DNA from 3 places in the Oceanobacillus sp. FSL K6-0251 genome. Region 1 is predicted to be linked to each of the others. Evidence: riboswitches for the same ligand, from Rfam matches in the RefSeq annotation. Region 1 holds a riboswitch; each other region holds the start of a gene.
The links. Region 1 has a riboswitch for thiamine pyrophosphate ahead of MKY45_RS03565 (ABC transporter ATP-binding protein). Riboswitches for the same ligand answer to the same signal wherever they lie in the genome.
Positions count from the first base shown of each region.

Region 1 (4,661 bases):
GGTAATATGATCTCTCATATTACCCAAATTGCAAAGAAAGCTGCGCAAGAATACGGTGTTCGTGCAGTGGTGCATCCACATGCCGGTGGGTACATTGAATTTTCGGATGAAATATTGAAACTGACAGAGGACATTCCGTATGAAGTAGCCGGTCTTTGTTTAGATACAGGACATTTACTTTATTCAAAAATGGATCCGATAGAATGGCTGGAAAAGCTATATCATCGTGTAGACTATATTCATTTTAAAGACATTGATATAGATGTCTACCGACAAGTCATGAATAAAAAAATCCGTTTTTTTGATGCCTGTGCGGAAAATGTAATGTGTCCTATAGGTGAAGGTGTTATTGATTATAAAGAAATATATGAGTTATTAGCTGTAAAATTAAAATATGAAGGGTTTATCACGATCGAGCAGGAGCGTGATCCTCGAAATGCAGGCAGCAGTTTAGCCGATGTGAAAAAAAGTGTCGCATTTTTAGAAGAGCTTGGGTTTAATAAATAAGTTCAAGCTTTCCAATGTAATTGTAATAAAGCGTATGAATAAGGCCACCCGGCCCAGCTTTATACGCTTTTTACAGTAATTTATCACACCGTGTCAAATTACTTTACACTTCTTCATTTTCTCATAGATTTTTAGATGATATTCATGTAAAATAAATACAATTACTGTAATTGTATTTTTGTGAAAAAACAGACAATTGAAAAGGGGGAGATGTGGAAGTGGAAAGCATACAGGCAATAGTGGATACGGTTAATGGTATCGTCTGGGGGCCGATTACGCTCGTACTGATTGTAGGAACGGGAATATTTTTAACATTGCGTCTGGGATTTTTACAAGTAAGAGATTTACCTTATGCGCTTAAATTAACATTCTCTAAAAGTAAAAATAAAGACAAAAACGAAAAAGGAGATATTTCTCATTTCCAATCATTGATGATTGCTATGGCGGCGACACTGGGAATTGGTAATATGACTGGAGTTGCTTCAGCTGTGCTCCTTGGCGGTGTTGGTGCGCTATTTTGGATGTGGCTGGCGGCATTTTTTGGGATGGCCACAAAATATGGTGAAGCTATCTTAGCTGTTAAATACCGTACCGTCAATCATAAAGGGGAAATATCAGGCGGTCCAATGTATTATATTGAAAAGGGATTGGGCTGGAAATGGTTAGCTGTTTTGTTTGCGCTGTTTGGCTTTTTAGCATCCTTTGGAATTGGAAATATGACGCAATCGAATACTGTTGCCGGTTCCTTACAAGCTACTTTTAATATTAACCCATGGGTTACGGGAATCATCTTGATGGCGCTCACTGCATTAGTTTTGCTTGGCGGAGTGAGAGGCATTGGAAGAGTAACTGCTATCTTTGTCCCATTTCTGGCTTTGTTTTATATAGCTGGCGGACTGATTATTGTTATTTTAAATATTACGGAAGTTCCTGCGGCGTTTGCAGTTATTTTTGAGGCTGCATTTAATCCGGAAGCTGTCGGCGGGGGAGCTATCGGTTTAGCGATTCGATACGGGATTGCCCGCGGGGTGTTCTCCAATGAAGCGGGTCTTGGTTCAGCGCCAATTGCGGCAGCGGCAGCGAAGACGGATTATCCAGGGCGGCAGGCGTTAGTATCGATGACAGGAACATTTCTGGATACGATCGTGGTTTGTACGATTACCGGACTTGTTGTGGTGATGAGCGGGCTGCATTTGCAATTTGGAGCAGATGCAGCACCTGTCATTACAGGAGAAGCTTTTGACTTTTTCTTGCCTGGATTAGGTAATTATATTGTTGTATTCGGCCTTATTTTCTTTGCTTATTCCACTATTCTGGGCTGGTCCTATTATGGGGAGAAATGCTTCGGTTATATTTTTGGAGATCGAAATACAATCTATTATAAAATCATTTTCTGTCTGGTTATCCTGTTTGGTGCGGTTCAATCTGTGCAGTTAGTATGGGATCTTGCGGATATATTCAATGGATTAATGGCAGTGCCCAACTTGATTGCGCTCTGTTTATTATCCGGCGTGATTGTATCTGAAACAAATAAATTTAGAGAAGTACGGAGAAAGGAAAAAGAGGAGGAGAGGAAGCAGAAGCTGGCTGGTTAATGATTGCTGTAATAAATGATAAAGTTACAGTAATTTTCTATCGGACATATAAAGGAAATAATTGAGGGGAAATCAATTCGTATAAAAAGTGACTTCTTTGCATCCATGGAAGTCACTTTTTAGGTTTCTCAATAATTGAATTTAATTGCAGCTATAGGATTTATTCGTTCTAAAAGGTTGTCTTCAGGATTTCCAAATAATATCACTTCTCCAGTAACAAGAGTCCCGTTTACAAGAGGACAGCTATGTAAGCCAAGCTGAGCTGTTCTTTTTAATCTGTTTTATTTATTATAAAATACCTTTAGAAATAATAGATGCTCCTATCCTCATATAACAGGAGTATCTCAGTAAAAGTTATTCTTTTTATTTTATTATACCGTTGTATATCCTATATTATTTCACCAAATTTCACCTGAAAACATATTAAAATAGGCGGATATATCTTTTTTTATATACAAACAAATCTCATGATTTTAAAAGATAAATTAGAATAATTTGCATATTATAATTTTATATGTTTAAATAGATTCTACTTTAAGTTATTTTTCCTACAGTTCTCTATAGATGTGGCTGATGAAAATAACATTGTGAATCTTAACGTATTTTTCAATCATACAAGTTCATTTATAGAATCAAAAATTTCATATTTCTATAATCACTAGGGGAGCGATTTTTATCGCTGAGAAAGGAAACTTGACTCTTATAACCTGATTTAGTTAAGACTAACGTAGGGAAGTGATGACTTACTTAAGTAGATAATAATCTAGTTATGTATTCATTTCCCATTCATCTGTATTCGTTGAATGGGTTTTTTAATGCTTATGTCATAAATTCAATAAAAGAGATACCAATTTAATAAGAATGTAGGGGGACCAGTGTTGCTGGTTGAGATACTATCCGTAAGATATAGACCCTTAGAACCTGATCTGGTTGAGACCAGCGTAGGGAACATGCAAAGTAATTTCTATCATAAGGAAATGTATGTACCCTGGGCTTCATGTCTGGGGTATTTTTATTTGGAAGGAGGTTTGCATATTTAATTAGTTGATGATTGCTTTTAAGACATAATAATACACTTTTTGTTAGAAAGAAGGTAGAGAACGAAGGATGAGAGAACAAAATAAAAAAATAGCTCTTCAGTTTCAAAACGTAAATTTCTATTACAAAAATGATGCAGGGAAAATTCCTATATTAAAAAATATGAATCTTTCTATTGCGGATGGTGAATTTGTAAGCATTATCGGTGCAAGTGGGTCCGGCAAGTCGACAATTTTCCGTCTAATTGTCGGATTGGAGGAACTGAAAAGCGGAACTATCTATTTAAACGAGGATCCAGTAACCAATCGTTCTGGAAAAGTTGGTTATATGCCTCAACAGGATTTATTGATGCCATGGCGGACTGTTCAACAAAATGCAGCTCTTCCATTGGAACTGCAAAAGGAAAATCATCTCGATAGAAGAACTGTTCAAAACTTGCTGGAGGCCTTTGGGTTAAAAGGATACGAGAATAAATACCCTCATGAATTATCTGGGGGGATGCGGCAACGGGTTTCCTTTTTAAGAGCCACGTTATCCGGATCTAATGTGTTGTTGTTGGACGAACCTTTTTCAGCCTTAGATGCAATGACCAGGTTATATATGCAGGAATGGTTATTAGAACAGTGGGAACAACAGCAATCTACTATTTTGTTTATAACACATGATATTTCAGAAGCATTATTTTTGTCTGACCGCATTTTCGTCATTACGGATACCCCATTTACAACATTAAAAGAAATTAAAGTACCTTTAGAACGTCCAAGACGACAATACGATTTAGATAAAGAGGAAGTGACGGAGCTAAAAAATGATTTACTAGATCAGTTTCGGATGAGGGTGTAATGCATGAAAAATTATCTTTATTCTATTATTTTAATCACAATCTTTTTGCTTATATGGGAAGCGGGAGCGGGGTTTGTCGCTACATCATTTATTTTGCCAGCGCCAACCGAAATCGTGAAGAAGCTATGGGAATTAAAAACAGAGCTCTTGTTGCATCATCTTCCTATGACGCTTGCTGTTATTATCATTGGTCTTGGGATTTCATTGGTACTGGGAGTTGCTTTAGCAATAAGCATGAATCTATCTAAAACATTACAACAAGCGATTTATCCTATTTTAATTGCATCACAAACTATTCCTATTATTGCATTGGCGCCCATTTTTGTACTTTGGTTCGGTTATTCCATCTGGAGTAAAGTTATCGTTACAATTATCATTACCTTTTTTCCAATTACCGTCAGTACTTTCGATGGTTTTCGATCAACAAGTAAAGAGCTGAAAGAATTATTTCAAACATTAGGTGCATCTAAAAGAGCTCTTTTTTTCAAATTAGAAGTCCCATCCGCACTGCCTTCTTTTTTTTCAGGGCTAAAAGTAGCGGTGCCAATGAGCGTGATTGGAGCGGCAATTGGAGAGTGGCTGGGTGCACAAGCTGGTTTAGGGTATTTTAGTCGTCGGATGATGACACAGTTTAATGGAGCGGGTGTATTTGCTCCGATTGTCCTTCTTTCTTTGATT
Region 1 is NZ_JBBORS010000001.1:701,418-706,078, forward strand. Features, by position in the region: gene MKY45_RS03555 (sugar phosphate isomerase/epimerase family protein) at 1-507, shown strand, start outside; gene MKY45_RS03560 (alanine/glycine:cation symporter family protein) at 735-2,102, shown strand; TPP riboswitch at 2,753-2,853, shown strand; TPP riboswitch at 2,958-3,067, shown strand; gene MKY45_RS03565 (ABC transporter ATP-binding protein) at 3,210-3,983, shown strand; gene MKY45_RS03570 (ABC transporter permease) at 3,987-4,661, shown strand, end outside.

Region 2 (4,661 bases), 1.7 Mb from region 1:
GACGTTTATTCAGATAGGTGTCCATATCATCTATGATAGCTTGTTGATAAGATCTCCATGAATATTTAAACTGTATTCGCTCAGGGAAGCTCTCCATATCTGTCTCCTCATTTCCTTGCTCTCTATTCTATATTATCATCATGATCAGTGAAAGGAGATACGCTTATAATTGGCATTTCCATCGTTTATCCCTCTGTCACATCTTTTTATTCACATTATACGATTCAAGTGGAGAATCTGTCTATTGCTGCAATATTGAGTAATCATTTACTATTCTTTGTTCGTATCTATTTTGGTATTTTTGCTTATTTAATGACTAGTTATACGAATGTTAATACGTGTTTTCATAGCTTAATATAATAACTTATAACATATTCTTATATACGAAAAAGCAACCAGCCTACAGAAGATTCATAGGTGGTTGCTTTCTTTGCGTTAAATCGCGATAAGGTTTTTAACATAAAGTAAATCTGTCATCTAGTCCCTATACTTAATAGGTCCACACTTTAGCTTGAAGTTCTTGTACTCCAAATTCCAATGCATCGTCTAAGTCTTCCTTATAAATATCCAGATGGCCATTTGTAATAGCACTACCCCTGTCTTCGCACACGTAAGTTTCATCCTGCTCCGGGATATGTATTTTCGTGCCAAAAGGAAGCGATTGCGGACATGCAATGGTCCTTCCTTCTTCTACTTCCTCACCAGATGCTGTGATACCATAGGCTGGATCACCAGGTTCTTTACCAGTAGATTCTGGACCAGCTGTATAAGCTGTCACTGTAAAAGAGGCTCCGTTTTGATCTGGTATTGTTACTGTTTGCCCAGCTTCAATATATGCAGCATCCGATATGGATGGATTTGCTGCAATAAGCGCATTGACATCTACTTGATAGTTTTGTGCGATACGATAGACATTATCTCCCGGTTGCACTTCATGCTGCTGCTCAGCTGCTGCCGCCCCAGTAAAGAGCACGAATCCAGCCAAAGCAAGAAAAATTGAAAAAATATACTTGATAATAACACCTTCCTCTCCAATATGATAGTAACTATCTACCCCACTTCTTAGCTTATAAACTCAAATTCTATCTATTTAATCTAATTGTAATAAAAATGAAAAAATAGAAATATATTTTATTCTATTGATTATTTTCCATAGATGAGCATGCTGGTGAAGTTCTTGCGTAAAAACATCCAATCAATGAATTACTTTTTCGCATAACGAAGTGATAAAAACGATAAATAATTCACAACTCTCGAATTATTTATCGCAGGCTAATAACAGTATCATACGCTTTTAGTGCGTAATTTATAGTTGTATGGTAATCTGTTAAATTATTCTTCCCTCCGTCTTATCTTCCTCTTTTAATTTTAAAATAATGAAGGCAATGATTTTATCCCATTTTCCTTCTTGTCCAATTATATTCTATGTATAAGCGTACTAAGTAATCTGTCGTTGGAAAAAGAAATTGCGTGTTTATTATGTAAGCCTATGGCACCTTCCAAAAAACAGCCTGTAAAAAAGAGAAGGAATCTCTATCAAGTCTCTAATATGTTGGATGGGGGGTAACACAATGAGTCATCTGATTTATTCACAGAACAATTTGATAGAGAAACCTTATTCCTTATTGATAATGATAATCATTATCACTTTAATTGTCAATACATAATTACAATATTATTTAATTTAGGGAATGGAATCATTCCATTTAAGAGGTGCCTTACCCGTTCACGACGATTAAATCAAATGATGCCGGCGGGCACAAAACGGAGAAATAGTAGTCCTCTGCAGGATCCCATTGCTTATGCCAAGCCTCATCCGCATGCCCCTCTCTTACATTATGCCGATAACGGCGAACCTCTGGTAATACATCCACTAGAATCTTCAAATCAACAACATCAGAAAATTCGGGCAGCGAGCTATAAATTCCATCAAGAATAATGACCTTTGAGGGCTCTTTCGTTATGGAGGATGAGGCCAGACCGCTTTCAGCTGAAAAAGAAAAAGGATGATATTGAACGCTTTCCCCCGCTATAAGCGGTAACAATGCTTCTTTATGCAGACGTTGCCAGTCAATACATCTGGGACATTTCCATTCCGATGTAGAAGTATTCCATTTCTCGTCTGTAATCGTCGCGTCGAAAAACGCATCACACTGAATAACAGTTGCTCCTACGTGTGAAGCAACCTCAGCAGCCAGCGTAGATTTTCCTGCACCGCTCCCCCCGTCCAAAGCCACCACTAAGGGGCTGATTCGTCCTTTCAGGTATCCATTTATAGCGGATACGATTTGCTCGGAAGCTTTTCTTGTTACTTGAGTGTTTTTCACGATTATCCCTTCTCCGTGTCAGACACAAGATTAAATTCACTATCTACAAGTATTCATTTCTTTGGAATAAATGCTTATTAAACTAAATTTCCGGCTTTCGGCTTGTTTGCTTCTTGCCATTACGAAAATTGTATCACAAGTAAATTAGCTGCATCGTGTTTTTAACAAAATTGCGTAGTTGGTATAATAAATACTTTTCCCTTCCAGTCCAAAAAAAGAACCCTCAGATAAATGAGAGTTCTTTAACATGGAACGAATAAACCGAACCCATTAAGAAATTGGAAGCCGTTCTGTTTCTTCTTAACGACTGTTCACTTTTTTACTTTCTGAAAGCCAGCCTTCAAGATTGTAGGACATTTCCCAGAAATGGAGTTCGTATTCTTTTGCGATAATAAATTGTTCTTTTACCTTCTCTTTTTCCTTATCATTCATATCTTCAACTAAAGTGTTTAGTAAATTAATCATTTCGGTAGTTGAATCTTGAAACCAGTCACTCGCATACATTTTAATCCAGTTACGATAAATTTCCGGCTCTGGAGTGGCATTTTCATTCACTTTTCCGATGTCCGCATATAACCAATAGCATGGCAGTATGGCAGCCACAGTATGTGCTAGATTTCCAGACAGGCTTGCTCGATACAAATGCGAAGTATAGGCATACGCAGTTGGCGCTGGTTTGAAGTTATCTAAATCTGCTTGTGTAATATTTAAAATCTCAGCGTGCTCATTATGCACGGTCAGTTCAGCCTCTGCTGTAAAGCGCGCTTTATCAGCTAAAAGAGCAGTCAGCTTAAAATCTTCGGCCTGGGATGCTGCAATCGCGTGGATCTTACCGTAATGTTTTAAATAGTAAATATCTTGTAAAATATAATACTTAAATGTTTCTAGCGGCAAATCTCCTTTCACGATTCCTTGCACAAATGGGTGATGTAAACTTTGCTCCCAGCTTTCCTTCGTTGCAGCACGTAATTCATCCGTAAATTTCATAAAAAAAATCCTCCTTTAATCTTTTTTCTAAAGACTCGTAGAAGGAAGCATCTGCATACAAAAACATACACACGAAAAAATAGCGCATGGTTGTCTGCTTATTCTACTTCCCTCCGCTGGCCTTAACCAGATCAGGTTCTAAGGGTGCTAAATATACATTTATCTCAGCCGTTACGGCGCCCCTAGCAGAAAATTGAAATGTATTCGATTGTCTATTATGGTAGCAGAACAAATTGTTAAGTCAAGTCTTTTTTGTTTATAAGAAAATCAGCAAAGAAATAATCAAATCTATTAAAAAAATAGGTTTCCAAGAAGCTTAAAAAACTAGTGTGTTTCACTCGTTATCATGGATAAATCATTATCTTAATGCTAGTATCCTTCTGATTTACGGCGGTTTCTACAGCCTCTTTGATATTATCTAAACGATACTTATGGGTAATTACATCCTCGAGACCAAGGTCCTGACTGCCAATTGCCTGTATTGCTGTCGGATAACTGTTTGCATAGCGAAAAACACCGTGAATGTCGTATTCTGAATCGACGATATGGGTAATATCTACAGGTATTTCTGAGGATGCAGGTAATCCAACTAATACAATCCTTCCTCCGCGTTTCGTAATCGTCAGTGCATCCTGAACCGCCCGGCCATTACCTGAAGTTTCAACGGCGATATCCAAACCACTGCCAGCTGTTGCCTTTTCTATCTCCTCATGAATATTATCTTGTGTTGGATCAAATACCTTTGTCGCGCCAAATTTCTTCGCTAATTCTCTGCGATATGGTACCACATCCGAGCAATAGATTTCGTTCACTCCGAATATTTTCGCTGCCTTGATCGCTAACAGCCCAATAGGTCCTAAACCGGTTATCAGCATTTTATCATTGGGATGAACTTTTCCGCGCTGCATCGCATGAATGCCAACAGAAAGCGGTTCAATTAAAGCCCCTTCTTCATAGCTCATTTGATCCGGTATTTTAAAGGCGAAATCACTGCGAATCGTGACATATTCAGACCAAGCTCCGTCAACTGGCGGAGTTGCCATAAATTGTACTTCCGGGCAGAGATTGTATCGGCCTGATTTACAATATTCACAAGTTCCGCATACCACACCCGGCTCGACAGCTACACGGTCGCCTGCCGCAAGATTCTCAACCTGACTGCCAGCTTTAACAATATCTCCTGCTAATTCATGCCCTAAAATGAGTTGTTCTTCTACGACATAACGCCCGATTTTTCCGTGTTCGTAGTAGTGCACATCAGAGCCGCATACACCGATACACTGCACTTTGATTAATACTTCATTTTCCTTTGGTTCTGGTATATTTATTTCCTTAACCTCAATATCC
Region 2 is NZ_JBBORS010000001.1:2,378,367-2,383,027, reverse strand. Features, by position in the region: gene MKY45_RS12005 (DEAD/DEAH box helicase family protein) at 1-97, opposite strand, end outside; gene MKY45_RS12000 (LysM peptidoglycan-binding domain-containing protein) at 491-973, opposite strand; gene MKY45_RS11995 (uridine kinase family protein) at 1,719-2,327, opposite strand; gene tenA (thiaminase II) at 2,628-3,314, opposite strand; TPP riboswitch at 3,406-3,508, opposite strand; gene MKY45_RS11985 (NAD(P)-dependent alcohol dehydrogenase) at 3,659-4,661, opposite strand, start outside.
Region 2: it holds a riboswitch for thiamine pyrophosphate, as region 1 does, so the genes downstream of both, tenA (thiaminase II) here and MKY45_RS03565 (ABC transporter ATP-binding protein) in region 1, are expected to answer to the same signal.

Region 3 (4,661 bases), 3.7 Mb from region 1:
TATAGCAAATTCCCGGATGGCTGTGAATATATTAAAATGCTTTTTATCTGTCTGCTCTTCCTTTAAGGGAATGAATGATAGAAAAAGCGCGCTCAATAGATAGCTGAGTGCATCCAGCGTGAAAAAGTGGATTACACCAATGGTATTCATGAAGATAATGCTGAAAACAGGTCCTAAAACAGTCATTCCCCTTGTAACAGTGTCCGTTAAACTACTGCGGGCCTCTCCCTTTCACTCGTGATAAGCGGGATGATTGCCCGATGCGCCGGATTATATAAGCATCCGCATAAATGAATCAAGATGCTTACAATAATTAGATGCCAGTAAGCAAGCTGATTGGAGAAGTCTAACAAAACTAACCCGATGAGAAGTGGAGAACGAAATAAATCGATACGAATTAACCATTTCATTTTAGAAATCCAGTCAGCAATAACTCCTCCAATCAATCCGAACAGCAGATAAGGAGCAACTTGAGCGATAGCAATCCCTGTGGGTGGTATACGCATTAGAAGCAGTTAAATCATAAGCAAGAAATAAAAGAGCCATGCCAGTCATCACATTCCCCAAATTGGAACTGGCAGTAGCAAGCAGATAGTTTCGGACACGTTTATTTTTTTTATGATAGTTATGTACACTAGCTGTAACCTCCTTTGTAAGAAGGTTACAACGTATTCCGGATTTCATCTGTATTGATATTGCGCAAAAAAACAGCAATATGTATGCAGACAAGCGGGTATAGAATCATCCTTTCTTAAATTCTGCTTTACGCTTACAAATTCGTATGGTAATCTAAAAGGGATAAATACATACGCAATGGATCCACTAGGGGTGCTTATTAAGCTGAGAGAGGCATATTGTCTTGACCCTTACCAACCTGATCTAGTTCGTACTAGCGGAGGGAAGTGGGCGGATATGCCTTTAGGCAAATGAACCAAACTTTTCTGCCGCTCTCTAAATCAGGAGGCGGTTTTTTTTGCGTGCTGAAAAGGAGGTTTTTGAATGGAGAGGGTAATTCAGGAGATTCGAAATCGAGAAGACGAATTAATAGCGCTTGTCAGTGATTTGATTCGTTTTGAAACACCAGCCCCGCCTGCAAGAAATACAGAGGCTATCCAAGCTTACATTGCGAACTACTTGAAGGAAATGAATTTTGAAACAGAACAATGGGAGGTTTATCCCGGTGACCCGAATGTCGTCGGCTGTTTACGTGGAACTGCTTCCGATACATACAACAGCTTGATTCTTAATGGGCATGTGGATGTCGCTTCTATAGAGGAAGGTGAAAACTGGAAGCATGCGCCATTTCAGCCAGCAGTGGAAGGACGTACATTATTTGGGCGGGGTGCAGCAGATATGAAAGGCGGTCTGGCAGCGTGTTTATTTGCGATGCGCATATTGCATGACCACCAGATTCGCCTTGGCGGGGATGTTATTCTGCAGTCCGTCATTGGGGAAGAGGTTGGGGAAGCAGGGACGAAGCAATGTGGAGAACGCGGGTATACAGCGGATTATGCCATCGTTGCAGATACAAGTCATTGTGAAATACATGGGCAAGGAGGCGTTATTACCGGCTGGATCACAGTGAAAAGTCCAATCACGCACCATGATGGTACACGTCGCCAGCTCATTCATGCAGGCGGCGGGATGAAAGGAGCCAGCGCCATTGAAAAGATGAATAAGCTCCTTATTGCGTTGCAGGAGCTGGAGCGACATTGGGCAGTGACCAAATCCTATCCAGGCTTTCCCCCAGGAACCAATACCATCAACCCGGCAGTGATTGAAGGAGGCAGACATGCTGCTTTTATTGCTGATGAATGCCGCCTATGGATTACCGTTCATTATTATCCCGATGAGACTTCTGAGCAGGTTGCTGCAGAAATTGAGTCCCATTTACGCAAGACGGCTGAAGCGGATGTCTGGATGCGGGATAATCCACCCGCCTTTGAATGGGGAGGCGAATCGATGATTGTGGACCGGGGTGAAATTTTCCCGTCTTTCTCCGTAGATAAAGAACATGCTGCTTTTGCGATGTTACAGGAGAGTCATAGCAAAGCTTTTGGCGAGGAAGCGAAAGTCCGAATGTCGGAAACAGTAACTGATGGCGGCTGGCTTGCAGCATACGGGATTCCGACGGTCTGCTATGGACCTGGTGAATTGAAGCACGCCCATGCCGTGGATGAGCAGGTAAACATCGACGAGTTAGTAGATTATACAGTGTCCCTGCTGCAATTTATTTTGAAATGGTGTCAAACAGAAAAACAGGAATAAGACAGTTACTAAAAATGATAGAAAAGGGAGCGCATATACATGAAATTTACAGAACGTATTCGAAAGTCAGCAGATTCAATTTGGGAGAAAAGCCACCAGCATCCATTTGTGCAGGGAATTGGTAACGGTACACTCGATATAGAGTCATTTAAATTCTACATGTGTCAGGATTACAAGTATTTGATAGAGTACTCAAAAGTAATCGCAATGGGAACGGTGCTTGCAAAAGATTTAGATACTATGTCTGGCTTTGCTAAATCGCTGGATGAAACCCTGAATTTCGAAATGGAGCTTCATCGCCAGTATGCCGAGCGTCTCGGTATTTCCAGGGAGGAACTAGAATCTACGGTTCCAGGGCCTGTAACGCTTGCCTACAGCAGTAATATGCTTGCAGAGGCACAGAAAGGTTCTTTAGCAGCATTGATTGCAGCGATTCTGCCGTGTGCCTGGAGTTATTATGAAATTGGTCTGGAGCTGGCAAAAAAGCCGGGTGCACTGGAGCATGAACAGTATGGAGAATGGGTGAAAATGTACAGCTCGGATGAATTTGGTTCCATCGGCAAGTGGCTGATTGAAAAATTAGACGAGCTTGCGGAAGGCTGTTCGGAAGCAGAACTGGATCATTTAGAAGCTATTTTTCTGAATACGAGCCGCTATGAATATATGTTTTGGGATATGGCATATAAGCGTGAAGGCTGGCCGGTATAAGGTAAAATCACCCTATATGATTTCTTAAGTTGTAAAAAAATGTATAAACAGAATGTTCCGTATAACAAATTATTTTCTTCCAATATTCAAAAAAGTAAAATGGTTGGATAGACAAGAAATGGATTCATGGTAAAATAAAGAAAACGGATACGGAAGATGGGTGAAGCAGATGAAGCTCTGGTGGAGAAAAATAGCAGTCGTATTTATAACAATTTTAACATTGGGTATCTATACGCCAACAAATCTTTTGGAAGTCGACGCCAATAAGCGGGATGACAGCAGTGTGTCTTCTTCATCGGATCTCGAAACAACATCTGTTATCGAGGAAACCACCCAATCATACAATGTAGAAGATCCAAGGGAAGCTTTTCTTGGCCACCTTCATGAAGAGGCGAAAAAATTGAGTATCGAAAAATTTGGAACGAGGATTGCGGGGAAGGTCGAGGATGAATTTTCTGCTATGATTTTACCACAGATGGAATTGGTGCTGTCTGATCTTGTCGAGCATTCTGACATATACAAGGATATAGCGATTACCGAAAAACCTTCAGACGGCTATGGAGAGCGGATTTTCAATGTTTCCAATAACAGCACCAGCAAAACATTGGCAAAGTTTCATGTCCGCCGGGAAAACCGGCCATTGGAAGGGTATTATTTTAATTTTCATTACCATTTAAGTGAGGATGGATTCCAAAAGCATTATCATATCGGGGATATTTATTGGAATAAGAATACACCGCCTAAATGGATGGCCTAAGACCGAAATTTGGGGCTGCGGTTACTCGCCCCGCTTAAAACATTTGCCGCCATATTTATTTTAATCCATCAAGAAAGGCAAGGAAGCGTGCAGCGCCTCCTTGCCTTTTATCTGTTTTATAATAATTGATCCGTTTCTTCTAAATAAGCTCCAATCTTCCGGTCAAAAACAACTTCATCTGCAAACTCATCTAATGGTGTTTTCTCCTGGTTGACAATGACAAGTTTGGCGCCGCTTTGTTTTGCGATTTCCGGGAATTGGTTGGCTGGCGTAACCGATAGAGAGGAACCTAGCACGATAAATAAATCGGCTTTCTTTGCATGCTCAAACGCAGCAGAAAAGGCATCCTCAGGGAGCATTTCCCCAAATAATACAATAGAAGGTCTGAGTATTCCGCCGCAGGAACAGTGATAGTCTTCATTTAAATAAGCAGAACTGTCGTAGATTTTCCCGCAGCTTTGGCAATGCAGCTCTTGCAGGGTTCCATGAAGCTCATGAACGTGTCTGCTGCCTGCAGCCTGATGAAAACCGTCCACATTTTGGGTAATAATCGATTGGATCAGTCCATTCTTTTCCCAATCGGCAAGAATGTGATGTCCTTTATGCGGACCAACTTCTTTGACGCCCAGGACGCGCTCCCGATAAAATTCGATAAAATCCTCTACGTGATGATTTAAAGCATCTACACTTGCGATTTTGCTTGGGTCTTTCTTTCTCCAAAGTCCCCGGTTTGTGGAACGAAAGTCAGGCAGCCCACTCTCTGTAGACATTCCTGCGCCAGTGAAAACGACGGTATGTTTGGAATCTTTTAACCATTCATGAAGCATCGAGACCCCTCCTCTTCTATATATTTTCTATTATACATGTTGTTTAGGCTATATGCGACTAATATTGACAGTTAAAATAGAATATGGTATTCATGTAATAG
Region 3 is NZ_JBBORS010000001.1:4,403,052-4,407,712, reverse strand. Features, by position in the region: gene MKY45_RS21495 (MFS transporter) at 1-186, opposite strand, end outside; gene MKY45_RS21490 (MFS transporter) at 207-506, opposite strand; TPP riboswitch at 815-918, shown strand; gene MKY45_RS21485 (acetylornithine deacetylase) at 1,000-2,268, shown strand; gene tenA (thiaminase II) at 2,308-2,976, shown strand; gene MKY45_RS21475 (YpjP family protein) at 3,146-3,733, shown strand; gene MKY45_RS21470 (NAD-dependent protein deacylase) at 3,850-4,560, opposite strand.
Region 3: it holds a riboswitch for thiamine pyrophosphate, as region 1 does, so the genes downstream of both, MKY45_RS21485 (acetylornithine deacetylase) here and MKY45_RS03565 (ABC transporter ATP-binding protein) in region 1, are expected to answer to the same signal.